Regions from separate parts of the Thermoflexus hugenholtzii genome, predicted to be linked through region 2. Evidence: riboswitches for the same ligand, from Rfam matches in the RefSeq annotation. Region 2 holds a riboswitch; the other holds the start of a gene.
The links. A riboswitch is a leader RNA that binds a small molecule or an ion and turns the genes downstream of it on or off. The one in region 2 is predicted to bind S-adenosylmethionine.
Positions count from the first base shown of each region.

Region 1: it holds a riboswitch for S-adenosylmethionine, as region 2 does, so the genes downstream of both, KNN16_RS14610 (methionine adenosyltransferase) here and KNN16_RS03285 (PLP-dependent aspartate aminotransferase family protein) in region 2, are expected to answer to the same signal.

Region 1 covers NZ_CP076326.1:3,217,016-3,232,911, reverse strand. The annotation lists gene KNN16_RS14645 (MFS transporter) at 1-826, opposite strand, end outside; gene KNN16_RS14640 (hypothetical protein) at 857-1,225, opposite strand; gene KNN16_RS14635 (GNAT family N-acetyltransferase) at 1,268-2,254, opposite strand; gene KNN16_RS14630 (DUF2089 domain-containing protein) at 2,256-2,645, opposite strand; gene gyrB (DNA topoisomerase (ATP-hydrolyzing) subunit B) at 2,877-4,895, shown strand; gene KNN16_RS14620 (HEAT repeat domain-containing protein) at 5,140-8,787, shown strand; gene KNN16_RS14615 (glycosyltransferase family 39 protein) at 8,813-10,756, opposite strand; gene KNN16_RS14610 (methionine adenosyltransferase) at 10,870-12,060, opposite strand; SAM riboswitch class I at 12,273-12,426, opposite strand; gene KNN16_RS14605 (TlyA family RNA methyltransferase) at 12,701-13,498, opposite strand; gene KNN16_RS14600 (hypothetical protein) at 13,595-14,011, shown strand; gene KNN16_RS14595 (isoaspartyl peptidase/L-asparaginase family protein) at 14,025-14,945, opposite strand; gene KNN16_RS14590 (GNAT family N-acetyltransferase) at 15,069-15,647, opposite strand.
Region 2 covers NZ_CP076326.1:705,081-720,976, reverse strand. The annotation lists gene groL (chaperonin GroEL) at 1-1,590, opposite strand, end outside; gene groES (co-chaperone GroES) at 1,646-1,948, opposite strand; gene KNN16_RS03345 (Hsp20/alpha crystallin family protein) at 2,000-2,443, opposite strand; gene KNN16_RS03340 (BON domain-containing protein) at 2,550-3,005, opposite strand; gene dnaK (molecular chaperone DnaK) at 3,127-5,016, opposite strand; gene KNN16_RS03330 (hypothetical protein) at 4,985-5,284, opposite strand; gene KNN16_RS03325 (thiamine pyrophosphate-dependent enzyme) at 5,362-6,654, opposite strand; gene KNN16_RS03320 (hypothetical protein) at 6,651-7,766, opposite strand; gene radA (DNA repair protein RadA) at 7,985-9,349, shown strand; gene KNN16_RS03310 (DUF72 domain-containing protein) at 9,354-10,079, opposite strand; gene KNN16_RS03305 (hypothetical protein) at 10,079-10,624, opposite strand; gene KNN16_RS03300 (MoaD/ThiS family protein) at 10,653-10,898, opposite strand; gene KNN16_RS03295 (hypothetical protein) at 10,905-11,366, opposite strand; gene KNN16_RS03290 (hypothetical protein) at 11,363-12,937, opposite strand; SAM riboswitch class I at 13,194-13,338, shown strand; gene KNN16_RS03285 (PLP-dependent aspartate aminotransferase family protein) at 13,479-14,708, shown strand; gene KNN16_RS03280 (YfhO family protein) at 14,842-15,896, shown strand, end outside.

The DNA.
Region 1 (15,896 bases), 800 kb from region 2:
CGCTTAGAAGGAGCCCGCCGCTGATGATCCCAGCCCCCCAGGCGGATTCCAGAGCGCCCAGCTCCAGGGCGCCGCCCCGGAAATGCCGGATCACCAGCAGCGGAAGCAGCGCAAACGCCGGGTTCACCAGGAAGTTGATCAGCGCCCCCATCCCCATCAGGATCAACGCCCCTGACCATCGCCGCACATACTCCAGGCCTTCCCGGATTTCTTGCCATCCCACAGGCCGCGCCGGGCCGAAGCCCCCCGGACGAGGGATCCGCACGAACCCCAGGGCCAGCATCGCCAGCGCCGCCGTCACCACATCCACGAGCAGCACCCCCGGGAGGGGAAGGAGGCCCAGCAGGAGCGCCCCGGCAGGAGGAGCGACCATATTCAGGGCCCCGCTCAAGGCCTGGTTCAGCCCGGCGATGCGAGCGAGATGACGCTCCGGGACCAGCAGGGCGATTGAGGCCTGAAGGGCGGACCAGTGGAAGGTTTCCAGGATGGACCGGAGGAACAGGGCAGCGTAGATCGGGCCCAGATGCAACATGTCGGCCCGGGCGAGCAGGATCAGGAGGAGCGTGACAGCCGCCATCCCCCCATCGGCTCCCAGCATGATCCCCCGCCGATCCCAGCGGTCCACCAGGGCACCGATCACCGGCCCCAGCAGGACTCCCGGCAGGAGAACCAGCAACGTGGCGATGGAGAGGGCGGTGGCGGAGTCGGTGGTGCGGGCGATCCACCAGACCAGAGCGAACTGGACCAGCATGCTCCCGAACAGCGAGAGGGCGTGAGCAGCCCAGACGGCCCAGAACGCCCGCGAGATGCCGTCCGGAGATCGCATCGAAGCGCTCCCAAGCTGAGATCCTCGCGCTCACTCCACGGTGATCTCCACGCGCTCGCCCTCCTCCTCGTCCAGGACCTCCACCAGCTTCCCGCTGCCGCTCGCCCGCAACTGTTCGAGCCACTTCTGGAGGTCCAGCCCCGCGATCTCCGGCGCCAGCCGCCCACCGATCCGCAGCCCCAGATCCAGCAGGCGCAGCGGGACGTTCACATGCACCCGGGGGCGTCCGGTGGCCACATCGGTGACCCGGATGCGCAACCAGCGGCCGGCCGATGAAGGAGAGCCCTCCGCCTCCTCCGCCTCCTGGAGAGCCCGCAGCAGCTCCAGGCCCTGCTCGGCGGTGATCTGCCCGGCTTCGATCATCTTCAGGATCCGCAGCCGCTCCGCATCCCGCGTCATCGGTGCCTCCTGATGAAAAGGGTCGTGCGCGGCGTTTTCCCATCAACGCAGAGACGCCGCGCTCAGGTCGCAACCCATGCCGATCAACGTGCGCGCCGGCCGGAACCCGACGGCCAGCATGGCCGCGGAGAGGACGGGCTCCCCGCCAGTGAGGGCCCCGAGGGGGACGCCCGGAGGAGCCTCCTGCAAAGCGGAGGTCACCAGCCACTGGGCTTGCAGCGGCGTCGCCGAGGCATCCACGAAGGGCCGGAGCGTCCAGCGGCCCTCCCGCCGCGTCCACGCTGCCAGGCCCAGCATCCTGCCATCCTCCGCCTCCAGCACCCAGAGCCCCCTCCCGCGCGGCCGAAGAGGTCCCAAAACCAGAGCGGTCGGGAGGAGATCCAGGGGCTCAAACAGGCGCATCGCCGGGTTCTCCCAGGCCGCGACATGCGCCATCAGAGGGGAAAGCTCCGCCGCCCGGGCGGGGCGCACCCGGCATCCCGGGATCTCCAAGGCGGCCGCTCCCAGCTGTCCCGCATGCCCTCCTGCCTCCCGCCGCCAAAGCTGGATCCGCCCGATCTCCTGAAACCCCAGCGACCGATATAGCCGGAGAGCAGGCGTGTTGTCCGCCCGGACCTGAAGGACAGCCCGACGGGCCCCGGAAGCCCGGGCGTATTCCAGACACGCGGAGACCAGGGCCCGGCCGATCCCCCTCCCCCGGAACCCCTCCGCCACCGCCACATTGGCGATCAGCCAGTCCCCTGAGCCCGGCCGGAGGCGGCGGACCATCGTGTAACCCACGATGCGGCCGTCCTCCACCCAGACGTAGCCAGGGGCGAAGGCCTCCCCGGGAGGGAGGAACCACTCCAGCACGCGCAACAGCCATCCCAACCGCGCCCAGAAGCGCATCTCCCGCAGGATCCGCCAGCCCGCCTCATCCAGCTCCCCCGCGAAGGCCTCCGCCAGCAAATCGGCGATCCCTCCCAGATCCCGCCGCACGTCGGCAGGCCGCAACCCTCGATCCGCTCCCCGGCGGGCCGTGATCACCATCTCACGCCTCCGGAGATCCCGGGCGGCCGCGGAGCCGTCGCAACGCCTCCTCATAGGAAATCCGACCCGCCGCCAGCTCCTCCAGGATCTGTCGCCGCTCCTCCGGGCCGGGGGGCGCTTCCTCCTCCGCCTCATAGCCCATCGCCCGCAGGATCTCCTGCAACCGCTTGCGCAGCGTCGGATACGAAAGCCCCGTCAGGCTCTCCAGGCGGGTGAACTTCCCCTCGCTCCGCAGGAACAGCTCCACAAAGGCCAGCTGCTCCGGCGTCAGCCGCGCCAGCCGCCCCAGATGGAACCGGCCCTCAATCCGCGTCTCGCAGGCCGGACACTGCAGGGCCACCACCTCCAGCCCCGCCCCACACACCGGACACACCCCCAGCCACCCGTTCATCCTCCATGCCCTTTCAGGAAATTAAACATCTTTGTTTAGGAATTTTAAGCATGTCTTTCAAAAAGTCAAGTCCAGGAGGCTTCGGTGCGGGATGCGGGATCGGTCCGGTGGGGGGTGCAGTGGGCGGGGCCGGTCGGGGAGGACGATTTGCGTTACAATTAAGGAAGATTTCTTGCGTCCGCTCCGTCTGAGGGGGCGGGATCGTCGAAAGGAGGGAGGCAAGGAGGCGATATGGCGAACGAATCGCGCAGGCTCAACCGATCCGCTGCGGACGGCGCTTCCGCGGCCGTCTCGACCTATGACGCCAGCCAGATCCAGGTCCTGGAGGGCCTGGAGGCGGTCCGCCGGCGCCCCGGGATGTATATCGGCTCGACGGACATCCGGGGCCTGCATCACCTGGTCTACGAGGTGGTGGACAACGCCGTGGACGAGGCGCTGGCGGGAGTGTGCACCCACATCCTGGTGGAGATCCTGGAGGACGGCAGCGTTCGGGTGACGGACAACGGCCGGGGGATCCCGGTGGACGTGCATCCGCAAACCGGGCGGCCGGCCCTGGAGGTGGTGATGACCACCCTGCACGCCGGCGGCAAGTTCGGGGGCGGCAGCTACAAGGTCGCCACCGGCCTGCACGGCGTCGGCGTCAGCGCGGTCAACGCCCTCTCCGAATGGCTCGAGGCCATCGTCCAGCGGGACGGCTACCGCTATCGGCAGCGTTATGAGCGGGGCCGGCCGGTGACACCGGTGGAGCGGGTGGGGAAGGCGGACCCCCAGGGCTGGTATGCCCATCCGCGCTTCCCTCCCGCCCTGCAAGGGACCATCGTCCACTTCAAGCCGGATCCCGAGATCTTCCGGGGTGGGATCGATTACAAGTTCGAGACCCTGGCCCAGCGCTTCCGGGAGATGGCCTTCCTCACCCGGGGCCTTACCATCACCCTGGTGGATCAGCGGGAGGACCGGGAGATCACTTTCTACTTCGAAGGCGGCATCCAGTCTTTCGTCCGCTACCTGAACCGCAACCGCCAGCCCCTCCACCCCATCTGGTATGTGGAGAAGACTGTAGGGGACATCCTGGTGGAGGTCGCCCTGCAATACACGGACGCCTACAACGAGACGGTGCTGGCCTTCGCCAACAACGTGAACACGGTGGATGGAGGAACCCATCTGACGGGCTTCCGCGCCGCCCTCACCCGCACCCTGAACGATTACGCCCGCAAGGCCGGCCTGCTGAAGGAGAGCGACCCCAACTTCACCGGAGAGGACGTGCGGGAAGGCCTCACCGCGGTCATCAGCGTGAAGCTCCCCGAGCCCCAGTTCGAGAGCCAGACCAAGAGCAAGCTGGGCAACGCCGAGGTGAAGGGCGCGGTGGAATCCGTGGTCGGCGAGGCCCTGGCCCGCTGGCTGGAGGAGAACCCCCGGGAGGCGAAGGCCATCATCCAGAAGTGCCTGACCTCCGCCCGCGCCCGGGAGGCCGCCCGCCAGGCCCGTGAGCTGGTCATCCGCAAGAGCGCCCTGGAATCCCTCACCTTGCCCGGCAAGCTGGCCGATTGCTCCGAGCGGGATCCGGCGAAGGCGGAGCTGTTCATCGTGGAAGGCGATTCGGCCGGCGGCTCGGCCAAGCAGGCCCGCGACCGCCATTTCCAGGCCATCCTTCCCCTGCGGGGGAAGATCCTCAACACCGAGCGCGCCCGCCTGGACAAGATGCTGGCCAACGAGGAGATCAAGGCCCTCATCTCCGCCATCGGCACCGGCATCGGGGATCAGTTCGACCTCTCCCGCCTCCGCTACGGGAAGATCATCATCCTGGCCGACGCGGATGTGGACGGAAACCACATCCGCACGCTGTTGCTCACTTTCTTCTTCCGACACATGACCCCCCTCATCGAGAACGGCCACGTCTACATCGCCCAGCCCCCCCTCTACCGCATCGAGGTGAAGAAAACCAAAGAGGTCTTCTACGCCTACTCCGACGCCGAGCGGGACGAGATCTTCGCCAAGCTGCGCAAGCGAGGCATCGACCCCTCCGACGAACGCCAGGTGGTCACCCAGCGCTACAAGGGACTCGGCGAGATGAACCCGGAGCAGCTGTGGGAGACCACCCTGGACCCGGCGCGGCGGATCCTGCTCCAGGTGACCATCGAGGACGCGGCGGAAGCAGATCGCGTGTTCGATATGCTGATGGGCGCCGCGGTGGAGCCCCGCCGCCGCTTCATCCAGGCCCACGCCAAAGAGGTGCGCAACCTCGACGTGTAAGGCGCATCCCAAAGAGCCAGATCCATACGCTGGGCGGACGCTTCGGGCGTCCGCCCAGCCTTTATGAAGAAATCAGTCTGGAGGATTAAACCATATCCATGGAAGACCGGACAGCGGTTTCCGTAACAGCCAGGGGTTCAAGCGGGCTTCCGGAGCGCGTCCGTCTTGCCCAACGCGAGGAAATTTGCGGGCCCATCGCCGCAGCATCGCCATATCCTGAGAAGATCTCGAGGAGATGAGAACGATGGTCGGCAGGCAGGGGACAGAGGTGCTCCACTTGTTGTTGCAGGCGCGGACCGACCTCATCCAGTGGGTGATGCTGGCTCTGGCAGCGGCCCTGGGGGCGTTGCTGACGCTGCTGATCCCGTTGCTTCTCCATCGCGCCGGGGCCTTCCTGAGCCGCCGGGTCGGCAGATCGTTCCGGGAAGGGAGCCTCCGGCGGGTCGCGGCGCGCACCCAGCCGGTCCTCCCCCACGCCACCGGGCCCCTGCAACACCTCACCGATCCGATCCCGCTGGAGCAGGTCTTCGTGGTCCCTCCGCTGATCCTCCGCCAGCCCTCTTCCGCCAACGTCCCCACCGCGATCCGCTGGTGGATCGTGGGCGGACCGGGATCCGGGAAGACCACGCTCCTGCAGATGCTGGCCCTCCGCTGGTCGGAGGCCGTCCGGGGACGGCCGCAGGGCCTGCTGGCGCTGCTCCGGACGCTGGCCCCGGCGGACCGGGTGCCCGCCGCCGCCACCTTCACCGCTCAACTCCCTTTCTATTTATCGGCCGCCCACTACCAGCCTCACCTCCCCCTGGGCCCGCAACTGGCGGGGCTCCTCTACCGGATCAGCCGGGGAGCACTCTCCCTGCCTGCGGATCAGGTGGAACGCTGGCTACAGCAGGGCCGGTGCGCGCTGCTGGTGGATGATCTGGGGCAAACGGATCGCCCGGACGCGGAGGCCGCCCTCCTGGAGGCGCTGGAGGAGCTGGCCGCTCGAACGCGATGCTCCATTGTGATCGCGGGGAACAACCCGGCCCTGCGGCTGGAGGGCTTCGACGGCTTCGACCTCGCCCCCTGGTCGGATCCCCAGATCCAGACGCTGATCGAGCGCTGGCAGGCGGCCCTGGGCCGCCGCAAAGGGCCTGCCCTTCCAGATCCCCAGGCGTTGCTGTCGGCGCTGCGGGAGAATGCGGAGCGCTGGGAGCTGGCCCGCCAGCCCGGATTCCTGAGTGGGCTTCTCGCCCTCGCCGTCCAGAGCGGGGGCCTGCCTGCGCGTCGCTCCGCCCTCTACGCCCAGCTCGTCCCGATCCTGATGGACCGCCCTCAGGCTCTCCCCCCGGAGGAGGATCTCCCGGCCTCCCTCAAACGGACGGCCCTGGAACATCTGGCCTGGGCGATGCGCTGGCTGCGCCGCTCCTCCTTCCCTATCGGATTCATCGAAGAAGATCTATCGGATCTCTTGCGTCAGGATCCCCGCTTGGAGACGGCCCAGGTCCATGCCGCCCTCTCCTGGCTGCGGGAGCGCTGCGGGCTGATCACCCCCGGGTCCACCATCGCCTTCCGGCATCCGGCCTTCGCCTCGGCCCTGATCGCCCAATCCGCCCTGGTGGATCCCTCGCGGCAGGCCCAGCTGCTGCAGCAGGCCGAGGAGCCGGAATGGCAGGAGGCGCTGGTGATGCTCGCCGGCCTGAGCGAGCCTGCGGCCGCGCGGCGGCTCTTGACGGAGCTTCTGGAGCCGGAGGACGACTTCTTCTACACCCGAACCCGGCTGGCCGGCCGATGCCTCATGGAGGCTCCGCACCTTCAGACGGAGATCCGGGACGCGATCGTGGGGCGCCTGCGGACGTTGCTGACGGAGGCCCCCTATTCGTTCCTGCAACAGGAGGCTGCCTCCATCCTGGCCGGCATCCCGGGCCAGCTGGAGTGGCTGGCGGATCAGCTCCGCCGTCCGGATCTGCCCTTCAGCGCCCGCGCGGCCATTGTGGAAGCCATCGCCCGGGAGCAGGGCCCCCGCGCCGTTGGGCTCCTGGCCCTGGCCCTGCGGGACGATCGCATTCCGCTTCCGATTCGAGAGCAGATCGCCGAACACCTCGGGCATCTGGGGGATCCCGCCATCGCTCGGGACCTCCTGGATCTCATCGGGGATGAGAGCCTGGGGGTGGAGCTGCGGCGCAAGGTGGTGATGGCCATCGCTCGCATCGGCGATCGATCCCTGGGCCCAGCCCTGGTCGAGCACCTGGGCCTTCCCTGGCTGAACCCCATCGTCCGCGAGACCCTTCTGGATGCGCTGCGCACCCTGGGCGATAGCCGCGTCGTGGAGGAGCTGGTGCCCCTGATCCGGGATCCTGACCTGCCGCTGGAGCTCCGGCGCCGAATGATCGAGACGGCGACGGCTCTCGCTGAGGCCTCGCATCTGGAGACCTTGCTGACCCTGGCGGAGGATCCAAACCTGGAGGTGAGCCTCCGGGCGGCGATCGTGAACGGCCTGGCCGAGGCCGGCTTCCGGGAGCTCGGCCCGTGGCTGATAGGCCTGCTCCGGGAAGGCCCCCGCCACCGCCTTCGGGCACGGGTGAGCACGTGGATCCTCCGCTCAGGCAGCCCCTTCCGGCCGTGGCTCGAACGCCTGGGCCGCCGGCTCGGCCTGGCCGGCGCGGAGCAGGAGGAGTTCGCCCGCCTGCTGTTGCAACGGCAGGCGATCATCGCCCTGGGCCGGCTGAAGGAGGCCCGCGCAGTCCCCCTGCTGCTGCGGATCCTTCAGGACCCTCAGGCCCATCCCTCCCTGCGGGCGCTGGTGCCGGACGCCCTGGCCGCCATCGGGGCCCTCCGTGTGGTCCCCCAGCTGCTGGAGGTCCTGCGAGACCGCCACGCCGATTCCACAATCCGCGAGCGGATCGCCCTGGCCCTGGGTGCGATGCGCGCGTCCGCCGCCATCCCGGCCCTCCTGGAACGGCTGCGCGATCCCACTGAAGATCCCTTTATCCAGGCCCGGGCGGCCCTGGCCATCGGGTTGATCCGCGATCCCTCCGTGGCCCCCGAGCTGATCCCCCTGCTGCGCGCGGAGAACCTCCCGGTGACCGCTCGCCGGGCCATCGCCGACGCCCTGGGGACGCTCCGGGCGCGCGAGGTGGTGCGTTCGCTGATCCAGCTGTTGCCCGATGAGCGAATCCCCTCCTCGGTGCGGCAGGCCATCGCCGAAACCCTCGGCGTCCTGGGCGCGGCGGAGATCGGCGAGGAGCTGATGTGGCTGGCGCGCGACGAGCGGATCGATCCGCACGTGCGGGGGGCCATCGCCCTGACCCTCGCCACACTCCATCATCGCCCGGCAGCCCCGGAGATCCTCGCCATGCTCCCGGACGTCCGGATCGATCCGGCGATCCGCCAGGCCCTGGCGGAAAGCCTGGGGAACCTGTGGGATCCCACCCTGATCGCCCCCCTGGCCCGGCTGCTTCTGGAGAGCGCCCTGGATCTCCCCGTCCGCCAGGGGATCCTCCGGACCCTGGAGCGCCACGGCGGGCCGGAGGCCTTCCCGACCTTCTGGATCCTGGTTCGGAATCCAGAGACCCCGATGCCGTTGCGGCGGGCGGCCGCGGATGCCCTGGTCACCTGCGCCGGGCCGGAGTTCGAGGAGACCCTGCTGACCCTGGCCCTGGACCCCGAGATGCCGCCCTATATCCAGGGGCGCGCTCTGGAGGCGCTGCGTCGAGTGGGGAACGATCCCGACACCGTGCAGGCGCTGATCCGGGCGCTGCCGGCCTCGGAGATGCCCAACGCGGTTTTCCTCACTGTGATGGAGATCGCCCAACGGGCTCGGGTGCGGTTGCTGCTCCGGGAGACCCTCTCCCGTTCCGCCCCTGAGGAAGGGCATCTCCGGCCGCCCGAAGGAGAAGGCCGATCGGCGGGTTAACCGCGGACGAGGCGTTGCGGAACGGTTATGGGGACCGGGCAGAGCGCCCGGCCTCCTCCACCGGAACGGCGACCGCCTCGCCGCCTCCCCGAAGTGGGAGGCGCGCGCCGTCCTCCCACCGGTAAAGGCCCACCCAGACCCTTAACGGCCCCTGAAGGAGCGTCTCCGGGAGCGGGATGACCCGAACCTCCCGGATGCGGTCGCCGGGTCGCCAGACCCCCGTGTTGTAGGCGCCCTCCGCGATCCCGCCATCGCGCTGGGCCTGCGGTGGGATGGCCGGCGGCCACCGGAGCGCCTCCGCCTCCCGATAGACGTGGACGAAGACGCTATAATCCCGGGAGGGCTGTCCAACCGCCTCCCAGTCCAGCGTCACCGTGAGGACCCGTCCCGCCCGCACCGCCATCCCTCCCTGCAACGCGATCCCGTCCTCGAAGACCGCGCGCAGATTCGAGCGCATCCGATCGGGCGGCTCCGCCCGCATCACCCGGTAGCGGGGGACGCTCTCTCCCGGCCACGGGGGCGGCGCCCGCACCGAAAGCAGCGCGCCCGGAGGAAGCCACCGCCGCAGGAGTGGGACTTCCTCATATTGCCAGCCGATGACCATCGCCGGAGCCGGGGGCGGATCGGGAGGATCCTCCGTCAGCCGCCGGATCCGCACGCCGGATTCCCCCCAGAGGAGGTAGCGCATCTCCGCCCGCCCGGCCCAGAGGCGCTCCGAGAGCACCACGGTGCCAGAGGGCTCCGCGCGCCGGAAGGCGCGGATCTCCTGGGCCACCTCCCACGAATCCAGGGAGAAGGCCCCGCGCACCTGGGCCTGGGCCCACCATCCCGGATGGAAGTAAGCGACGGCGTGCCAGGGGAAGCTGAGGCCGAGCCCGCCCCCGAGGAGGAGGGCCGCCGCCCAGGGCGTGCGGGCCCAGCGGGCCGCCGCCTCCGCGAGGGTCCACAGGCCGAGGGCGGCCCAGAAGACCACCACCGGCAGCGCTCCGCTGGCCCGCAGGTAATGGGGGGCTTCCGCAGCCAGGAACGTGGGCAACAGCATCGCTCCCCCCCAAAGGGCCGTGAAGGGCGCCTGGCGGAGGGCCTGGATCCCACCGACCAGGAAAACGACAGTTAGGAGGGGATCGAAGACCGGGCGGCTCTCGGTGTTGTGGCGCGGAATCGAGTCGCCTTGCCAGAAAAACATCCCGCCTACCCGCAGCGCCTGTTCCTTGGCCACCCCCAGCCAGGGGCGCCCGCCCTGGAAGGCCGCCGTCTGCTCCCCGCGGAGGGTGAACTCCGCCGGGTGCGTGAGGAAATAGGCGATCAGCGGCGAGGCGGTGAGCAGCGCGCATCCCAGGAAGGCCCCGACGGCCCGAACCCGGAAGCGATCCGGCGCCCGCCAGCGACCGAGCAGCAGCCCCAGGGCGATGGGGAGAACCGTCATGCGGGCGGCCAGGTAAGTGTAGAACCCCAGTCCCCAGATCCATCCCGCCCGCGCCCAATCCCGCTCCCGGCCGCTGCGGGCGGCGCGGGTGAAGGCCCAAAGGGTGAGGGCGGCGGCCATGGGGAACAGGCCGGCCCGGAACCCCACCCGGCTGAGGTTCAGGGGCCAGAGCAGAAAAGCCATCAGCGCCCCGCTCAGGGCGCCCACCTCCCAGCGCCGGGAGATCGTCCACGCCATCCGGAAGGTCGCGGCCACCGCGAGCAGGCCGATCATGCTGGCGGTGAGCCGCAGCGCGTAAGGGGTGGGCCCCAGGATGGCGATGGCGCCGGCCACCAGATAGACGAACAGGGGCTCGCGGCCGTTGTTCTCCGGGAAAAAGATCCGCACCTCCCCCTGCAGCACCCGCAGCGCATCCAGCCCGTAATACGCTTCGTCATACCAGAGCCCATAGGGGATGTGAGGCAGGTCCAGCCAGCGGAGCAGAGCGGCGAGCCAGAGCAGGGCGACCGCTGCCAGCCATCGCATCCGGGTTCGTCGGGGCATCCCGCAAGCTCCACACAGCCAGGAATCGCGCGGAGGATTCCTCCAAAGGGCTGAGCGGGGCATCGGTGCGCCCGCTCAGCCCTTGAAGGCGCCCGTTCTCCGAGCACGAAGGCTCAGAACAGGGAGACCTCGCCGGCGATGATCTTACGGCGGACCTGGTGGATGTTGGAGAGGTGTTCATCCACGATCGCCCGCACGGCCTCCTGGATCCCCGGGGTGAGCGGGCCGGAGCGGACCCGGACGGCGGCGTTGGCGATCAGCGGCTGATCCAGCGGCTTGCCGATCTGGGAGAGCAGATACACGGTGGCTTCCCGGATCTCCGGCAGACGGGCGACGATGTCCCGGGCGATCTCCAGGGCCAGCACGTTGTAGACCTTCCCGACGTGGGAGATGGGGTTCTTGCCCGCGGCGGCCTCCAGGCTGGAGGAGCGGAAGGGGGTGATCAGGCCGGTGATGCGGTTCCCCCGGCCGACGGCGCCATCGTCGCCCATCTCGGCGCTGGTCCCGGTCAGGGTCAGGTAGAAATCCCCCCGCTTGGCGTGATCGGCGGTGTTGACGTCAACCCGGACCGTTCGTCCCTCCAGGGCGGGGAGGCTGGAGACGAAGCGCTGCAGCGCCTCCTGCACCCCCCGCTTGGCTTCTTCATACTCCGCCGCATCGTGCACCCGGGTGGCGATGAAGGGGACGGCCACGGTCAGGATGACCTGGTTCCCCTGGCGCAGCCCCATGACCTTGACGTCCTCGCCGATGGGGAACTGGTTGATCAGCTCGTAGTTGAGATACTGGGCGGCCTGGTAGACCGCCTCCTCCAGGCCGCTGCGGGGCCAGTGGGCGACGCCGAAACTGGTGTCGTTGGCGGTCACCTGATGGACGATGTCGATCAGCTCGCTGGCGCCGCGCCCGGCGAAGCAGTCGATGATCACATGCTTCACCGGATCCAGGTAGCGCATGGTCTCCCGCAGATAGGCCCGGGCGGCCTCGATGGCGATGGTCTCCATCGGGATCGCCTGGCCGTTGTAGTAGGGGGTGCCCCGGCCGGCGATCTGGATGCGGATGGGTTTCAGCAGCTCTCCGCCGCCGAAGCGCACCGAGACCTCTCCGGCGACCAGCTGGACCTTGTCAAAGTTGTGGTGCAACGCGCCGCCCAGGTGCTCCTCGCACCAGCGGGTGTATTCCCGGCTGATGCGCTCGGCAATCCCATCGCACAGGCTGTCCGGGTGCCCGATGCCCTTCCGCTCCACGATCTCCACCGGAAGGTCCTCGATGTAAGGGCCGCCGGCTTCGGAAACCACGATGTTCCGCATCCGGGTCCTCCTTTCATAACGGGTTCAGGGTGCCTGGATCCCACGGAGGAAGGTGCCCGAGGGGCCTTCCTCCGCCTGTTCGCCGCTCGCCGCACCGCACGGCCCCCGCTTCCCCCGACGGGGTGTGAACATAAAAACACCCCGCCGGGAGGAGGGGCGGGGCAAAACAAAAGCCTCTTCTGGGAAGAAGAGGCACATCGCCGCTGCGGGCCACCTCATCTCCCAGACCGAACCGTCTGCCGGATTTGGCACCATCCCCGGGAGCGCTCCGCCGGGGGGCGGCGTGCTCCCCGGTCGGCCCTGATGCTCCACGGGAGGTTGCCGAGGCTTCGTCGGGCCGGGTCCCTCCGCCTCTCTCGATGAGTGCCACGCTCTATTCAGTTGTCCCGGGATGAGGCGTCGTCGCTTTCCACGACGCCATCATCCCTTTTGCGTTTATCTTACCACAGTAAAAGGAAATGTCAACCGTCCGAACCCCAGGATTCTTCCCGCCATCCCGCCATGCCGGGCTTTCCGAGCGAATCGGGTGAGGACGACCCGGCGGGTCACCTTCACCGGCCGGCATACATATCCGGAACCCATCCTCCGGCGCCAGGAGCCGCCCCGGGGCTTTCCGGTGTCCGCACGATGGATGCCGCCACTACTCCCGGGTTGGGGGATGGGCCTCCAGTTCGGCGAAAGCCTCGCGGAGAAGGCTTTCGACATCCGTCGGCCCCTCTCCCTTCTGCAGCCAGAGGAGGAACTCCACGTTGCCCGCCGGCCCCAGCAGCGGCGAGGGGATCAGCCCCCGGGGCCACCAGCCATGCGCCCGGCTCCACTCGATCAGCGTCCGCAACACCCGTTCGTGGACCGCGCGGTCGCGCACCACGCCCCGTTTGACCTCAGCGCGCCCGGCCTCAAACTGAGGCTTGACCAGCACGATGGCGTGGCCCTCCGGGACCAGCCAGCGATGAGCATTGGGAAGGATCAGCCGGACCGAGATGAAGGAGACATCCATGGTCACCAGATGCACGGGCTCCGGCAGTTCCGTGAGATAACGGGCGTTGGTCCGTTCCATCACGATCACCCGCGGATCCTGGCGCAGCCGCATGTCCAGCAGGCCGTAGCCCACATCGATGGCGTAGACCCGAACGGCCCCGTGCTGGAGCAGGCAATCGGTGAAGCCCCCCGTGGAAGCGCCCACATCGGCGCACACCGCCCCCCGCACGGGGACCGGGAAGCGGGCCAGGGCGGCGGCCAGCTTCAGGCCGCCGCGGCTCACGTAAGGGAAAGGCTCGATGATCCGCACCGGCGCGTCCGGCGGCACCAGGGCCCCGGGCTTGTCCACCACCCGATCCCCCACCCGGACCCGGCCGGCGCGGATCAGGCGCTGCGCCCGCTCCCGGCTCTCCGCCAGCCCTCGCTCCACCAGCAGAAGATCCAGACGAACCCGACCCATCGCCCTCTTCCCCTAAACCGGATCCGCGCGTCTTGCCCCCCACAACTTCTCCGGGCAACATGAAAGCGCAGAAATCTCTTCTATGGCGGAGGTTTCATGGGTTTCCCTCTCCGCCCGGAGGGATGGCGGTGGCTGGGCAACGGGCTGATCCTCCTGGGCGTGCTGGTCTGGGTTCCCTTCCTCACAGCGACCGCAGCGGGGGAGGACTGGCCGATCCTCCCCTTCCTGGCGGCGCATCTCGCGGGCGTGCTGGGCGGGTGGCGGCTGCGGGCCCGGGCGGCGGCAATGGAAGGACGTTCCGGCGAGGCGCGGCATGGTTGGCGGCGGCGCTGGCTCAGCCGGGTTCTGATCTATCTGGGCGTGCTGGCCTGGGTCCCCTATTTCTATCAAACCCGGATCCTGGGGCGGGAGCTGGACATCTCCCCCTACCTGGCCGCGCACCTCACCGGGGTCCTCAGCGGGGTCGCCCTGCGGCTCAGCCTCGAGCTCGAGCGGCTCCGGACTCGCCGGTGACCAAGCCCCGCACTCACTCCGGCGCGCGGATCCCGGCCTCCAGAACACGTCCGTCGGTCCACGCCCAGCTCATATGAGGCGTGTTGTGGGCGATGCCGATGCGGCCCTCCCGGTCGATGGCGATCAGCCCGCCCCGCCCATTCACCCGCTCCTCCAGCAGGCGGATGGCGGCGGTCACGGCGCCCGAGGCGGAGAGCCCCAGGGCCATGAAGTCGCAGGCCGTTTTGGCGATCACCACCCGCATCAGGGTCTCCCCCCACCCGGTGGCCACCGCCGCTCCGCTGTGATCGTCGGCGTAAGCGCCGCAGCCGATGAGGGCCGAATCCCCCACCCGGCCCGGCCATTTGTTCGACATGCCGCCGGTGGAGACCGCGGCGGCGAGGCGGCCAGCGGCATCCATGGCTGCTGCCCCGACGGTGTCCATCGGCTCGGACAGGGCCCGCGCCAGGACCTCCCGGAGATCCACGGGTCCGTCCGCCCGGAGCAGCGCCCCGCCCACAGCGTCCCGAGGGGCAGCGAGCTCGGCGTCATCGGCCATGGGCAGCCCCAGCAACTCCGCCAGGGCCTCAGCCGCCGGGCCCACGAGGAGGACATGGGGGGTGCGCTCCATCACCGCCCGGGCCAGGACGATGGGGTGGCAGACCCGACGGACGGCCGCCACGGCCCCGGCGCGCAGGGTGGTCCCTTCCATGATCAGGGCGTCCATCTCCACGGTGCCCGCCCGGGTGCGCACACTGCCCCGTCCGGCGTTGAAAGTGGGGTCCTCCTCCAGCGTCCGCACGGCGGCCTCCACCGCGTCCAGGGCGGAGCCGCCGGCCTCCAGGATCGACCATCCCGCCTGCGCCGCCCGGCGGCATCCCTCCACCGCCGCCGCGTGGCGCTCCTCCGGGATGGTCCCCGCGCCTCCGTGAACGATGAGGATCGGTCGCGGCATCGGAAGGGCTCGAAGAGCGGGATTTCTGTTTTAGATGCGTTGAAGCCTGTTGCTGTCACCGCGCCCGCTGGCTCGAGCTCCCACTACGGCTGGAACGGGAACTGGCAGGAGCCAGCCAGGCCTTCAGGGAAGCGAACGCCGCACCACTGCGTAACGGCCTGCCTCCGCCACCACCGTGAAACCAGCCCTGCGGAACATGTTCAAGGTGCCGTGATAGGCCTCCGCGTCGGATTGCGGCGCAACAGCGGGATACCCTTCGGCCCAGCGCATACCCAGCTCCGCCAAGAGCGCACATGCCGCGTTCAGAAGAGCCGTCGCCACACCGCAACGCCGGTAGTGAGGATGAACAATAAAGCAAACGATGGCACCGACGTCGCCGCTATCTGAGGTGATCAACCACGGTAACTGGCTAAGTAAAGGAAAGGATCGGCGGGGCGCCGCGTTGCACCACCCGACCGGACGGCCACCGACATAGGCCAGGATCCCCCGTGCCACTCCGTCCTGGACGGCCTGGGCTATAGCCGTCCGGTTGGCATCAGGGGAGCGGTGCTCCCACTCCGTCCGTGCGCCCGAAAAGTAGTAGTAGAAGCAGTAGCAACCTGCCCATTCCGGTCGATGGGAGAAAGTTGCCGGATCGTCGAAGAGGTCCAGAAAGTCAGAGAAGGTTTCAGTGGTTAGAGGCCTGACGATCACCGGTTGCACGGGATTTCCTCCCGGATTTAAATGGTGGAGAGCTATGTGTTCGGGGACACCTGTCGTTGCCATGGTGCGCTGCCTGAGCGTTGGCTCCCCGAGCACTTCGCCGCGGGAACCTGCCTGGCAAATCCATCCACCGACCTCTTTATGATAGTCCAGGAAGGGCTCCGGCCGCCAGCTTGAACCCGCACCCACTGCAGGCGAGCGCTTGCCCCTTCACCGACCATTCGGATGGTCTCCGCACCACTGTGAACA
Region 2 (15,896 bases):
CACCTCGGTGACCAGGGCCTCGGTGGTGAGGATCATGGCCGCGACGCTGGCGGCGTTCTCCAGGGCGGTCCGGGTCACCTTGGCCGGGTCGATGATGCCCGCCTCCACCATGTCCACGTATTCGCCGGTGAGCACGTTGTAACCGATGTTCGGGTTGTTCTTCTCCTTCTGGAGGCGGCGCACCATCTCCACCACCACCGCGCCGTCCTCGCCGGCGTTCTCGGCGATGCGGCGGAGCGGCTCCTCCAGGGCGCGGCGCACGATGTTGATGCCCGTCTGGACGTCGCCATCGGCCTTCAGGCTATCCAGGGCCTTAGCGGCGTTCAGCAGGGCCACGCCGCCGCCGGGGACGATGCCCTCCTCCACCGCGGCGCGGGTCGCCGACAGGGCGTCCTCCACGCGGTGCTTCTTCTCCTTGAGCTCGACCTCGGTGGCCGCGCCGACGCGGATGATGGCCACCCCGCCGGCCAGCTTGGCCAGCCGCTCCTGGAGCTTCTCACGGTCGTAGTCGCTGGTGGTCTTCTCCATCTCCGCCTTGATCTGCTCAATGCGGCCCTTGATGGCCTTCGGATCGCCGCGCCCGCCGATGATGGTGGTGTCATCCTTGGTCACCACCACCTTGTCGGCCCGGCCGAGGTCGGAGATGCGCACGTTCTCCAGCTTGCGGCCCAGCTCCTCGCTGATCACCTGCCCGCCGGTGAGGATGGCGATGTCCTGGAGCATGGCCTTGCGGCGCTCGCCGAAGCCGGGGGCCTTCACCGCCACGGCGTTGATGATGCCCCGCAGCTTGTTGAGCACCAGGGTCGCCAGGGCCTCACCGTCCACATCCTCGGCGATGACCAGCAAGGAGCGGGTCTCGCCCTCCTGGAGAAGGCGCTCCAGGACCGGGATGATATCGGCCGCGGCGGAGATCTTCTTGTCGTGGATCAGGATGTAGGGGTTCTCCAGCACGGCCTCCATGGTCTCGGGGTTGGTCACAAAGTAAGGCGAGATGTAGCCCCGATCGAACTGCATCCCCTCCACATACTCGGTCTCAAAGGGCAGGCCGGTCTTGGACTCCTCCACCGTGATCACGCCGTCCTTGCCCACCTTGTCCATCACCTCGGCGATCAGGTTCCCGATCTCCGGGTCCGCCGAGGAGATGGCAGCCACGTGGGCGATGTCGTCCTTGCTCTGGACCGGCTTGGCCATCCGCTTGATCTCCTCGACCACGGCCTTGACGGCCATCTCGATGCCCTTCTTCAGGAGCATCGGGTTGGCCCCCGCGGCCACGTTCTTCATCCCCTCCGTGACCATCACGTGAGCCAGGACTGTCGCCGTGGTCGTCCCATCGCCGGCCACGTCGTTGGTCTTGGTGGCCGCCTCCTTGAGGAGCTGCACGCCCATGTTCTCATAGGGATCGGGCAGCTCGATCTCCTTGGCCACCGTCACCCCGTCGTGGGTGATCGTGGGGGCCCCCCACTTCTTGTCCAGCGCCACATTGCGGCCTTTGGGCCCCAGCGTGGTCCCCACCGCGTTGGCCAGGATGTCGATGCCGCGCTTCAGGCGGCGGCGAGCCTCCTCACCGAAAACCAGCTGCTTGGGCGCCATCTCCGATCACCTCCTTCTCTGGGATTAAAGGTTGAGGGCGAGAGGTTTTTCGCCCCTACTCCTCAATGATCGCCAGGATATCGCTCTCCTTGAGGATGAGGAGCTTCTTGGTGGTGTCCACTTTGAACTCGGTGCCGGCGTATTTGGCGAAGAGGACGCGATCGCCGACCTTGACCTCCATCGGAACCCGCTTGCCGCTCTCATCCACGCGCCCCGGGCCCACGGCGATCACGCGGCCTTCCTGGGGGCGCTCCTTCGCCGTCTCCGGGAGGATGATGCCGCTCGGGGTCATCTCCTCCCGCTCGATGGGCTCCACCACCACCCGATCCGCAAGCGGTCGAAGTTTGAGCTCCGCCATCTCTGCCCTCCTCGGGGAACTCAGATTAGAATTAGGGGGTTGAGAGACCGCTCACTTCACCTTGACTTTAATCGTCCGCGCCTTCACCGCCTCGGCCTTGGGCAGCCGCAGGGTCAGGACCCCATGCTCGTATTCCGCCGTGGCCCTGTCTGCGACCACCTCAACCGGGAGCACGAAGGAGCGGGTGAAGGCGCCGAAGCGACGCTCCTGACGCACCCAGGATCCCTCCCGGGCCTCCTGCTCCTCCCGGAGCTCCCCACGGAGGGTGACGGTGTTCCCGCTCACCGTCACTTCCAGATCCTCCGGCCGGACCCCGGGGACGGCGGCTTTCACCACCACCTCGTCCTTGGTTTCGTAAATATCCACCGCCGGCCAATCAGCGGAGCCGAAGAAGAGGGAGGGACGGGCGAAGGCCTCGTCCAGGATGCGGTCAATGGCCCGCCGAAGGGAGAGGACCTCCTGGAAGGGATCCCACCGGCGGATCTCGCCAGCCATCGCAGGCCTCCTCGTGCCGTTCCTGGGATCGGGGCGTTCCGTCCCCCTATCGTAATTCGGCCGTGTTAGAGCCGCGCAAGAGCCGCATAAGAGTTTCGTAAGAGCCTCAGGCTGCCCGCCGGGCCAGCGCCTTCACGCGCAGGTTGTTCACCACATTACGAACGCCGCGGACGGAGCGGGCGATCTCCTCCGCGCGCTGGCGCGCGGCCTCATCGGGCACCCAGCCGGCCAGCGTGACATCGCCCTGGACGCTGGTGACCAGCACCCGGGCGCGCGGCGGGCTGAGGTCCGGATCCGCCGCCAGGCGCAGGCCCAGCTCGGCCTCGATCTCGGGATCCGAGATCAGATCGTTCTGCACTTCCCGCACTCCCGGCACCGCCCGGGCGAGGGTCTCCGCCATACGCTTCATGGAAGTGGAAGGCACCACCCCCTCCAGGATCACCCGTCCGTCCCGCGCGCAGATCCGGATCAGATGGAAATTCACGCGAAGGGGATCATAACGGTAGAGACGCTCTTCCACCTTCGCCTGCAGAGTCGCGTCGTCCATCACGTCCAGATCCATGGGTTCCGCTCCGGCTGGGAGTGAGGAGAAGGTCTGGAATGATGAACGCAGGATGCGCGCCGGTTCGTCCTCCCCGGCCTCCGTTCAGAAGACCGGAGGCCGGGGAGGAGCTCGATCGGCCTCAGACCTGGCGGTATTCGCCCTCCACGACCTCGCCCTCGCCCGAAGGCCGGGAGCGGCCCGAGCCGCCGGTCGCCGCAGCCCGCTGATAGACCGCCTGGCCGATGGCCAGGGCCGCCTGGCGCAGCTCCTGGGTGAGCTGCCGGATGCGGGCCGTGTTGTCCGTGCCCATCGCCTCCTTCAGCTGTCGGATCAGGCCCTCCAGGCGCTCGCGGTCCGCCGGGCTCACCTGATCGCCCAGCTCCCGCAGCGAGCGCTCCACGCTGTAGATCATGTTGTCCGCCTCGTTGCGGGCCTCGGCCAGCTCACGCCGGCGCCGGTCCTCCTCGGCGTAGCGCTCGGCCTCCTTGAGCAGCCGCTCCACCTCCTCCTTGGACAGGTTGGTGGAGGCGGTGATGGTGATCTTGGCCTCCTTGCCGGTCGCCCGATCCCGGGCCGAGACGTTCAGGATGCCGTTGGCATCGATGTCGAAGGTCACCTCGATCTGCGGCACGCCCCGCGGCGCCGGCGGGATGCCCTCCAGGCGGAACTGGCCCAGCAGGATGTTGTCCGCCGCCATCGGCCGCTCGCCCTGGTAGACCTTGATGTCCACCGCCGTCTGGAAGTCCTCGGCGGTGGTGAAGACCTCGGTCTTGCGCACCGGGATGGTCGTGTTGCGCGGGATGATCACCGTCATCACCCCGCCCAGGGTCTCCACCCCCAGGGAGAGCGGCGTCACGTCCAGGAGCAACACATCCCGGACCTCACCGGCCAGCACGCCAGCCTGGATCGCCGCGCCGACGGCCACCACCTCGTCCGGGTTGACGCCCTTATGCGGCTCCTTGCCGGTGAGCTCCCGGACCAACTGCTGCACCATGGGCATGCGGGTGGCGCCGCCGACCAGGATCACCTCGTCGATTTGCTCCGGGCGCAGCTTGGCGTCCCGCAACGCCTGCTCGAAGGGACCCTTCAGCCGCTCCACCAGATGGCGGGAGAGCTGCTCGAACTTGGCCCGGGTCAGGCGCATCTGAAGGTGCTTGGGCCCATCGGCCGTGGCCGTGATGAAGGGCAGGTTGATCTCCGTCTCCATCAGGGTGGAGAGCTCGATCTTGGCCTTCTCGGCCGCCTCCTTCAGGCGCTGCAGGGCCTGGCGGTCCTTGCGCAGGTCGATCCCGTGCTCCTTCATGAACTCCTCGGCCACATAGTCGATGATCACCTGGTCCCAATCATCGCCGCCCAGGTGCGTATCGCCCGCCGTGGCCTTCACCTCGATCACGCCGTCGCCGACCTCCAGGATCGACACATCGAAGGTCCCGCCGCCCAGGTCCCAGACCAGGATGATCTCGTTCTTCTTCTTGTCCAGGCCGTAAGCCAGGGCCGCGGCCGTGGGCTCGTTGATGATGCGCAGCACCTCCAGCCCGGCGATCTTCCCCGCGTCCTTGGTGGCCTGGCGCTGGCTGTCGTTGAAGTAGGCCGGCACGGTGATCACCGCCTGGGTGACCGGCTCGCCCAGGTAAGCCTCGGCGTCCTGCTTCAGCTTGCGCAGGATCATCGCCGAGATCTCCTGGGGCGTGAACTCCTTGCTCACCGCCGGGATGAACACCCGGGCGTCTCCGTTGGGCCCCTCCACCACCTTATAGGGAACCCGCCGGATCTCCTCCAGGACCTCGTGGTAGCGCCGGCCCATGAAGCGCTTGATGGAGAACACGGTGTTCTCCGGGTTGATGATGGCCTGGCGCTTGGCCGGCAGGCCCACCAGGCGCTCCCCGGTCTTGGTGAAGGCGACCACCGAAGGGCAGAGGTTGCCGCCCTCGGCGATGGGGATCACCTTGGGCTCCCCGCCCTCCATCACAGCGATCACCGAGTTGGTCGTCCCCAGATCAATGCCGACGATCCGCCCCTTCTTGGCCATCGGAGACCTCCTCCGCAGGATTCATCGGTTCCCCTCCTTCCGAATGGGAAACGCCCACCAGGGGGGCAGGTCGCCGGATCCGCATCTGCGCCGACGGGAAGGGCCCACGCTGAGCCAGCGCCGTCGGCGCTGTGGGCGACGGCAACCGGGCGTAATCACACTGGCACGGCCCTCCCTGGGCGCATCCCAGGCAACAGTAAGCGTGCCGGCCCACCCGGACCGGCTGCCAGTCGAACTCAATCCCGCAGTTCCGGCAGACCCACGCCACGGATCCCCCCTGTTCTCCACGGCCCTCATTTTAGGCCGCTTCTATTAGAAGATCATTAGAGGAACAAAGGCGTTCCATCAGCCACCGCTCCCGCCGTTCTCACGCGGGAGCAGGTGGAGGGGGAATTGCGAACCCAGGGGGCTCTCCCGGATGGCCTCCTGAAGGGCCTCCAGGGGGAGGATCCCGGTTTCCTGAAGGACCACCCCCAGCGCATACAGGGCGGCGTAGCGAGCTCCTGCCGGTTCCCGGAAACGCCGGAGCCGCACCTCCGCTCCGGTCTCCGGGACCGGCAGAGAGGCCTCCAGCCAGAGGATCCCCCGACGCATCCCTCGGATCCGATCCTGCTGATGGGAGAGGCCATCCTCGGAGGTGATCACCACCGCATCCGGCTCCTGGACCCCCGGATACAGGATGGGATCCGCGGAGAGGATGAGCTCCGCTGTGGAGAAGCCTACCCCCACAGTCACCGGATAGCTGCCCCGGCGGGCCACATGGAGCCCGGCTGCCATCGCCGCGCGGGCCAGGATCATCGCCGCCTGCTGTACCCCCTCCCCGGCGGAGCCGCTCAGGACCAGGGCCCAGCGTCCCCTCAGGGTAGAGTGGAACTTCGTCTCCACCGGAGGGAGATCCAGCAACCCCGGACCGCGGGGACCCGGAGATCCGTCTGCCGCCTCAGGCAGGCGGAACACAGGCCGGGGGGGACGCTCCCAGGTCCCGAGGGCCAGGCCGGCCTCTTCGACCAGGGCCTTCAGCCGCAGGCCCGGATTCCACTTCACCCCATATTCCACACAGAGCTCCAGGACCTCCACCAGCGCGAACCCCTCCGTCCTCATCGCCCGGTGGAGGACTTCGGAGAAATCCCCTTGCCCGAGGACGCGGGCCACGAAGGAGGCCCCGGCGTCGAACGCCAGCTGGCAGAGATCATGGGGAGGCAGCCGCACGCCTTGCGGAGTGATCGCCGTGCGGAAGCCCCGGGGGGTCAACCCGCTGGGCTGGCCACCGGTCATCCCGTAAAGCATGTTGTTGTGCACCACCACGGTGAGATCCACATTCATCCGCGCCGCTTCCAGGATGTGTTGCAAGCCGATGGTGGCCCCTCCATCTCCGACGTAAACAATGACCTTCTTGCCGGGCGGAAGCCCCATGGCAATCCCCGCCGCCAGGGCTACCGCCCGCCCATGAAGGCCATGGACGGTGTGGGTGGCGAAGTGGCCATCCACGATGCCGTGACAGCCGATGTCCGTGACCAGGATCACATCCAGGGGATCCACCCCCAGGATCTCCAGCGCTTTCACCGTGCTGCGCACCACAAAGTGGTGCCCGCAACCCTTACAGAAAGGCAGATCCGGACGGGTCAGGAAGGCGCTCATGGGGCCAGGACCTCCCGAACGATCTCCTCCGGACGCACCATGCGCCCGACCGCGCCCACCCGGCGGACATGGTCAGGGGTCCGCCACCCGAAGAGCAGACGGGCCAGCTGGCCCTGGGCGTTTTCCTCTGCAATCACCACCCGGGGATATCGGGCCAGCACTTCATAGTAGATCGCGGGGATCGGCAGCAACGTGCGGATGAGAAGCAGGGAAGCCGGCACGCCCTGGGCCCGCAGGATCGCCGCGGCCTCCCGGGCTGCTCCGCTGGTGATGTCATAGCTGACGATCAGCGCCCGAGCCCCCTCCTGCTCATCCAGTTCATAGAGAGCCGGCGTGAGCGCCTCGATCTTCTCCCCCAAACGGCGTGTGTTGGCGATCGCCTCCTCGCCAGCCGATCGCAGGATCCCCGAGCGATCGTGCGTGGAAGCGTTCAACCGCACCGGATGGCGCTCGTTGCCCACCGGGAGGAAGGGAGGGACCAGGCCATCCCCAGGATCATACGCTCGATATGGGGCGGATCCCCGATAGAAAGAGCGGCGGATGGGCTCGATGGGCGAGAGACGGCGCAGGTCGAAGCTGTGTTGCGTCATCACCATCTCTTTCGAGCTAAGAAGAACCACGGGAGTGCGCAGGTCCACGGCGGTTCGCAAAGCGATCGGCGGCAGTCGCCAGCAATCCTCAAGATCCGCGGGGCAGAAAACGGGGAGCGGATAACCCCCGGAGATCAGGCCGTCCAGAAGCAGCACGTCTCCCTGCGCGCCGACCGTAGCCGTCCCTGTGGAGGGCCCCAGCCGCTGGACCAGTATGATCAGCATGGGGAGCTCCATCATATAGGCCATGTTGATGGACTCCATCATCAACGCGAAGCCCGGGAAGGAAGTGGCGGTCACCGGTAAAAAGCCGGCGGCGGAGAGGCCTGCCATCCATTGAAGCGCGGTGATCTCATCCGGAGCCGGCAGGGCGACGGGAAAACGCTGGCTGGCGTACGAGAAGATGAGGTTGGCAGGAGTGATGGGATAACCCACATAGACGTCCGCTCCGGCCTGCACGCAGGCCTCAACGATCAAACGGGATCCGTCCAGGAGAACCCGGTGCGCGCGATCGGCCTCCATGGAAGCCATCTCCTTTGTGGAAGATCCCCACTCCCCCAGCGCGCCCGATCCCCTGAAAGGATCTTCTCACAGACGGCCGGAAGCAGCAAGCTCCATGGGGAAGGACTCCCCTCTTGCTATGTTAAAATGATTGACGAAACAGGCCTGCTTCACCCGCGGCCTCATCGCGGGAGGATACGCCAGGCCGGCCTGGCCTTCCATTGATCCGGAGATCTGTCGTGGCGCGACCGCGAACGCAATATGTGTGTCAGAAGTGCGGGGCGGTGCACCCGAAGTGGATGGGGCGCTGCCCGGACTGCGGGGAGTGGAACACCCTGGTGGAGATGTCCCCCGCTCCCACCGTGCGGGCGGTGGGCCTCGCCGGGAAACCGGGGGCCCAGCCGGTGCCGCTTCCGGCGGTGGCGGCCGCTGAGGTAACGCGCTGGCCGCTGCCCATCGGGGAGTTCGCCCGGGTGCTGGGCGGCGGCGTGGTGCCCGGCTCCCTGGTCCTGGTGGCCGGCGATCCGGGGATCGGGAAATCCACCCTCCTGATGCAGCTGGCCGATCGCATGGCCGGCCCCGATTTCCCCGTCCTCTATATCTCCGGGGAGGAATCCCTCGGCCAGCTGAAGATGCGCGCCGACCGCCTGGGCCTGCACAACCCCCATCTGTATCTCTTAAACGAAACCCGGATGGACGCCCTGGCGGATCACATCCAGGGGATGCGCCCCCGCCTGGTGATCGTGGACTCCATCCAGACCGTCTACGTGGAGGAGATCCCTTCCCCTCCGGGGAGCGTCAGCCAGGTGCGCGAGTGCGCCGTCCGGTTTCAGGCTATGGCCAAGAACCTGGGGATCACCATCTTCCTGATCGGCCACGTCACCAAAGCAGGGCTGATCGCCGGGCCCAAGCTGCTGGAGCACATCGTGGACACCGTCCTTTACCTGGAGGGGGATCGGTATCACGCCTTCCGCCTGCTGCGCAGCGTGAAGAACCGGTTCGGTGCCACCTCGGAGGTGGGAGTCTTCGAGATGCGCGGGGATGGGATGGCCGAGGTGCCCAACCCCTCGGAGCTCTTCCTGGCCGAACGCCTCATCCAGGCCTCCGGCTCCGCCGTGGCCGTGACCATGGAGGGCACCCGCCCGCTGCTGGTGGAGATCCAGGCCCTGGTGAGCCCAGCCCCTCCCGGGGCCGCCCGACGCACCGCCAACGGGGTGGATCCTTACCGCCTCCTGCTCCTGGTCGCCGTGCTCACCAAACGGGTGGGCCTGCGCCTGCACGATCACGACCTCTTCGTGAACGTGGTGGGGGGGCTGCGGGTGGACGAGCCGGCCGCCGACCTGGCCATCGCCATGGCCATCGTCTCCTCCGCCCGGGACCGCCCCCTCCCGCCGGACATGGTGTTCATCGGGGAAGTCGGGCTATCCGGGGAGCTGCGGGCCGTGGGACATATGGAGCTGCGCCTGGCGGAGGCGGCCCAGCTGGGCTTCCGGCGCTGTCTCCTCCCCCGAACCGCCCGACGCCTGCGGGAGGTCCCCCCGGAGCTCACCCTGTTACCCGCACGCACCCTCGCCGAGGCGATCGCTGTGGCGTTCCCCGGATGACCGCTCATCCCAGCATCTCCCGCAGCTCCACGGCGTTGATCACGGCGTGTCCGAAGGCGTCGTTGTTGAAATACGCGTAGACCTCATGGCCGGCGCGCAGGAACCCCCGGATGCGCTCCGCCCAGGCCGCCAGCGCTTCGCGAGCGTAACGCCCCGCATAGAGGGCCGTCGATCCGTGAAACCGGATATACACCACCGGCCCGGTCACCCAGAGCGGAGGGGAGAGCTCCGGCATATCGAACAGACAGAAGGAGAGCGCGCCTCGGGCCAGCACCTCCCGCACCGGCTCAATCCACCAGCGGGGATCCCGAAGCTCGAACACGTGAAGCATATCCGAGGGGAGGAGGGCCGCGAACTCCGCCAGACGGCCGGGATCCGGTGGCCACCCGGGAGGAAGCTGATAGAGGATCGGCCCCAGGCGATCGCCCAAGCGCCGAGCGCGCTCCAGAAAGCGCGCGAGGGGATCCGCGCAATCTTTCAGCCGGCGGACATGGGTGAGATACCGGTTGGCCTTCACGGCGTAGCGGAAGCCTTCCGGGGCTTGGTCGCGCCAGCGATCGAAGGTCGCCTCGGAGGGCAGACGATAGAAGGTGTTGTTGATCTCCACCGTGTCGAAATGAGCCGCGTAATAGGAGAACCAGCGGCGCTGCGGGAGATCTTCGGGGTAGAACACGCCGCGCCAGTGGGGGTAAACCCACCCGGACGTCCCGATCCAGCAACGGGGGCCCATCAGCGCTCCCCCAGGATGATGGCGCTGCGGTCCGCGCCCCGGGCCACGGCAGGGGCTTGAAGGGCCGCCTCCTCCAGCGCCTTCATCCGTGCGGCCAGCCCTTCGATCTCATCGAGATGGAGCCGCAACGTCTCCGCCAGATCCAGCAAGGCCTGGATCAGGTGACGTTCAAAGGCATGGCGGAAGGCAGCCAGCGAATCGAAAACGATGCGCTCGACCTTCGCCCCGTGCTCGCTCAACCACAGGGCCGCCGCCGGGCTGTGCGGGACCTCTTTCACGAAGACCAGGGTTCGCTTCCGTGCCCGGACCGCCCGCCCCCACTCCAGCCCCATGGGGGAGGCGTAATCCATGCCCAGGATGAAGACATACAGATGCGCGGCCTCCACGGCCTCCAGCGCGGGGGCGAGGGCCTCCCCCGGTTTCGGGGTGTGCCGGATCTCCCATCCCAGCCGGACCGGGAGGCCGGCCACCACCTGCCCGACCACTTCCCGCTCCGCTTCCAGCTCCGGACTGCTGCTCACAAAGAGCCGGATGGGCTCGGCCATGGCCTTGTTTCAGGGTGTCGCCAGGGATTCATTCGGCGCCCCCCACCACCGGTGGGAAGAGACGAACCACATCCCCGGGCTGAAGAGGCGTATCCAGCGTGGCCTGGACTTCGTTGACGAAGACCGCGTGGATCAACTCCAGAGGGATCCCCAGCGCCGCCGCGATATCGCGAGGGGTGCCTCCCTCCGGGATCTCCACCGGGATCCCTTCATCCCGGATCCCGGCGGGGCGGTAGCGGCGCAGGATCGCATGCAGCTTCGCCGTCACCTGCATCGGGGCTCACTCCAGGACCGGTCGGATCCCCTGATGCACCACGCGCCCGCCGATGGTCTGGAGGATCTTCTGAGGGTCCTCCCACCGGCCGGTGCGCTTCTGGAGGGCCTGGGCGATCTGTCGCGGGGTCATGGGCTGGTTGCCGTTCACCAATAACAGCCGGAACACCGCATCGGTGAGCGGGGTTTGGGGCGTGATGAAATCCGGCTGGCGGCTGCAATGCTGCAGAAGGATATGCCACAGCCCGTCCACCCGCCGCACCTCGGCGGTCTCCGGATCCACCCAGTCGATCTCCGTCTCCTCCGGGTGAGCGAGGAAGCGCTCCCGATGCTCCAGGCAGAGATGGCTCATCAAATACGCCCGCAGATCCTGGCCCTTGCGCTTCCACCAGTCCAGGTCGATGTGGAAAGGGGTATCGAGGGTAGGTTTGATCAGGCGCTGCAGCGATGGACCCGGACGGCTGCTCATGCCTCTTCCTCCCGCCACCGCCAGTATCCATCGCCCAGGTAGAGGCACCCGGGCAGGCTCATCATCTCCTCGAAGAGCGGCTCCGGCGGCGTCCGGATCAGCAGGTTCACAGCCTGGTAAAGCGTGCGGGCGTGGACGGTGCCCTGAGGGGTGAGCTGGGCCAGCGATGGAAGCAACTGCTGGGCCAGAGCCCGGACCGGACGGTTCCGCCAGCGGGTCCACAGCTCCTCCAGGGCCGCCGGATCATCCACAACGATCAGGCTTTGGTCGTCGAACTCGCCCGGGATCTGCCGGCGGAGCATCTCAAAGACCAGCTGGCCCTCCTCCGCCCGAACCACCCGCACCCAGTCGCGCCGGCTGCGGCCTCGCAATGCCACCCGGATCACACCGGGCTCTGGGGAGCGTCGGAAGGCCACCAGGCAACCCGGCTGGACCTGATAGGCCTCATACCATTCCTTGAGGCCGAAAACGTATTTCCGCTCCCGAACCACCCATCCGGGCCAGCGTCGGCCGCTGACCGGATCCTCAAACTCAAAACGGATGCGATGGGTTCGGCCCAGGGGGAAGACCTGGCCGGTGCGCCGGGTGAGAGGGGCCGTTCCACTCCGCAGATGGGGATACGAAGCGACCCAGATCACCTCATCGGCCTCCCCCAGGCCCGGCCGGATCTCTTCCGGATCGCTGAGCTCGTCATCGATCTCCGCCGCGATGCGGCGCAGGGCCTCATCGAGGCGCGCGCGGTCCCCCCCATAGGGTCGACCCTGCAGGCGGGGCGGCGTCTCCTGCACCTCCGGGGGTTCCATCCGCCGCAGGAACCACAGGAACTGACCTGCTGGGCCCACCTCATCGAAGCGAGGATCCCGGTAGAGGGCCGCGTTCAGGGAGAAGACCCGCAGGGGCAGGGGAACATCCGCCGGGAGCTCCAGATGCGGCAGGAGCTCCTCCGGCGAGAGAGGCCCTCCGTTGTGGACATCGAGGACCGCCTCCACCAGATTCAGGTGGCCCTCATGGAGCTCCACCAGCAAGGCCCGAGGGAACCAGTGATCCCCTACCCGGACGAAATCCGGGCTGGCCTCCAGCCGCGCCCGCAGCTGCTCCCGGATGCGCTGCCCCCACCGGTCCCAGATCTCCTCCGGGCGCAGCTCCTTCTCATCAGGTCCCCGCCACCCGTCCAGATCGTTGAGGCGATGTGGAAGCGGATACTCCGCCGCGAACTCCCGAACGGTCCCGTCCTCTTCAAAGCGCACCTGGATCACCTTGAAGGGGCCGATCTCGGGGTTATGGCCCTCGCGGATCCCCACTACCGTTCCCACTGCGAAACCCATGTGTGGGAAGAAGAGGCGTTCCCCCACCTCATAGCGATCCCGGGGGCGGAAGGGACGGGTGCCGGCGAGGGCGGCACGCCGGCGCTCCTCAATCTCCTGCAGGCGCTGCCGGATCAGGATGCGAGCCAGCTCCTCATCGGTGCGGGGAAGCGGATCCTCCAGGAAGCGGTTCAGCAACGCCTCCAGATCCGCTTCCGTGATCTCCATGTGCTCCCAATCCATCGGGCCGGGCCATGCCATCGCCACCGCTTGCTCCTCACAGATCCGCCTTGAAGCCTGCGATGCGGCGCTCCTCCAGGGACGAGGACCCGTGATCTTCAAGTCGAAGCGCCGAGATCCTACAAGATTATAGCGAGGCCGAACGGGAGCAGCAACCACATGGGCTTCTATGCGCCGCGGCTTCCTCTCCGGAGCCCGGAGGGCGATGAGGCCAGAGGGACGAGATTTGCATCCGCGAAGGGTCCTCGCTATAATCATTCCAAACAACCGAATATAGGTGCCGCTCTTATCCAGAGTGGGTGGAGGGACCCGGCCCGATGAAGCCCCGGCAACCTGCCCGCCGTAGCGGGCGGCCGACCGGCGAACGGCCGCGCGGGTAAGGTGCCAAGTCCGGCAGAAGCGTTCGCCGCGCTTCTGGGAGATAAGGGTGGCCTGACGCGAGGCCCCTTTTCCCAGAAGGGGCCTTTTTGTTATCCCTACAGGCCTCGCCTTGCTCCTCCCATCCGTCTCAGAGGTGGTCGAAGGATCGCATCATCTTCTTCCGCAACGGATAAAGGAGGTGCCGGCGATGGAACTGCAGACGGAAACCGGATGCGCCACCTCGCTGGAGATCCGCGGCCCATCCACGCGGGCGGTGCATGGCGGCGCGGAGCGCCATAACCCCTACCACGCGGTGGTCCCGCCCATCGTCCAGACCGCCACCTACGCGTTCCGGGACACGGCGGACCTGATCGCCTTCCAGGAGGCCCGGCAGTGGGGCGCGGCCGGCGGCCGCGTGGATTACGGGCGCTACGGGAACCCCACCGTCGCCGCCCTGGAGGCCCGGGTGGCTGCCCTGGAAGGGGCGGAGGCCGCGGCAGCCTTCTCCTCCGGCATGGCCGCGGTCACCGCCATCCTCTTCGCCTCCCTGCGCAGCGGAGCCCACCTGATCGTCACGGAAGACGCCTACCGGCGCACCCGCCAGTTCGTGCTCCAGTTCTTGCGCCGCTTCGGCGTGGAGGCCACGGTGGTGCCCATCGGGGATTTCGAAGCCCTCGAGGCCGCGATCCGGCCCAACACCCGGCTCATCTTCACGGAGACCCCGACCAACCCGTATCTGCGGGTGATGGACCTGGAGCGGCTGGCGGAGATCGCCCGTCGGCGCCGCATCCGCACGGTGGTGGACGCCACCTTCGCCACCCCCATCAACCTGCGCCCTCTGGATTACGGGATCGACCTCGTGATCCACAGCGCCACCAAGTATCTCTCCGGCCACAACGATGTGATGGCCGGGGTGGTGGCAGGATCCGCCGACCTGATCGCCGGGCTGCGGGAGATGCAGGCGATGATCGGGGGCATCCTGGATCCCCACGCGGCTTATCTGGTCCTGCGGGGCCTAAAGACCCTGGCCCTGCGGGTGCACCGGCAGAACGAGAACGGCATGCGGGTGGCCGAGTTCCTCAGCGCCCATCCCCGCATCCGCCGGGTCTGGTATCCGGGGCTGCCCTCCCATCCGGATCACGCCGTCGCCCGCCGCCTGATGCGTGGGTTCGGGGGGGTGGTCACCTTCGAAGTCGCTGCGGATCGCGAGGGCACCTCCCGCTTCATCGACGCCCTGCGCATCCCGTATATCGCGCCCAGCCTGGGCGGGGTGGAGAGCCTGATCGAACAGCCCGCCCTGATGTCCTACTATGAGATGGACCCCGAGGAGCGGTCCGCCATCGGCATCACGGACAACCTGGTCCGTCTCTCGCTGGGCATCGAGGACCCGGACGATTTGCTGGCCGACCTGGAACAGGCCCTGGCCCGCCTTCCTTAGCGGGCCCTCGACCGGGGAAGCGCGCGAGGGCATAGGCCGCGTGGATCCTCGTCCCGCGCGGCAGCCGGATGCCGATCCCCTGGATCCCATGTGAGGAAGAGCCTCCAAGCCGCCGGATGTGGCAAGAGCCTTGATGATCATCGCCGATGAAACGTCCACGCTCGCCCGCTGGAGGGGAATCCTCCGGGCCGTCCGCCGGGACGGGATGCCGGCGCTGTTCCTGATCGGCGCGACGGCCCTCTTCTTCTGGCCCCTCTGGATCGCCGGATACCGCTTCCCCAAGGGAGGCGGCGATCTGTGGGGGCAACTGTATCCGGTCTGGTCCTTCGTGGCCGAAGAGCTGGGACGCGGCGTCCTTCCGCTGTGGAACCCCCGAATGCTGGGAGGGGACCCCATCTTCTCTGAGGGGCAATATGGTTTGTTCAACCCCCTCAACTGGCCCCTCTTCATGGCTTCCCCGATCCCACCGGGATGGGTGCTGCTGCGCGGTGCCTTCAGCCTGTGGCTGGCCGGAGTCGGGATGTATGTGTATCTGCGTCGTTCGCCGATCTGGAGGCTGGGACGCTCCGCAGCCCTCACCGGCGCCCTCGCTTATATGTTCTCGGACCCATTTGTGGTCCACCTGGGCCACCCTCAGTTCAACGACGCAATGGCCTGGCTCCCGTGGGCACTGGCCGGTGTGGACCAAGCCGCGCGGCGAACCCGCAGGATCCCCCTCGGTGCCCTCCCCATCGCCCTGCTCCTCCTTTCCGGGCACGGTCAGGCGGCGCTGTATGGGATGCTCACTGTAGGGCTTTACGCTCTCGGACAGGCGGCAGCGGGTGGATGGCCTCGGGGCTTCTACCGAATCGGACGGCTGGCCTTAGCCGGGCTGCTGGGCATCGCCCTGGCTGCCCCCTCCCTCCTCCCCGGTCTGGAGCGGCTCCCCCTGACGGATCGAGCCGGCGTTCCCCTTGAACAACGGCGGGGGTATGAATTCCCACCCGCGATGCTCATCGATCTCCTCAGCCCGCTCTTCCACGGGCGGGGAGCTGACCAGTTCTGGCTTCCGGCAAATCGAGTGGAGAGCGGCTACGTGGGATCGGTGACCCTGTATCTGGCCCTGCTGGGGCTGTTGGGGACCTTGCGGTTTCGTCGGACGTGGGCGCTGATCGGCCTGGGCACGCTGGCGCTGCTGTTCTCCCTTGG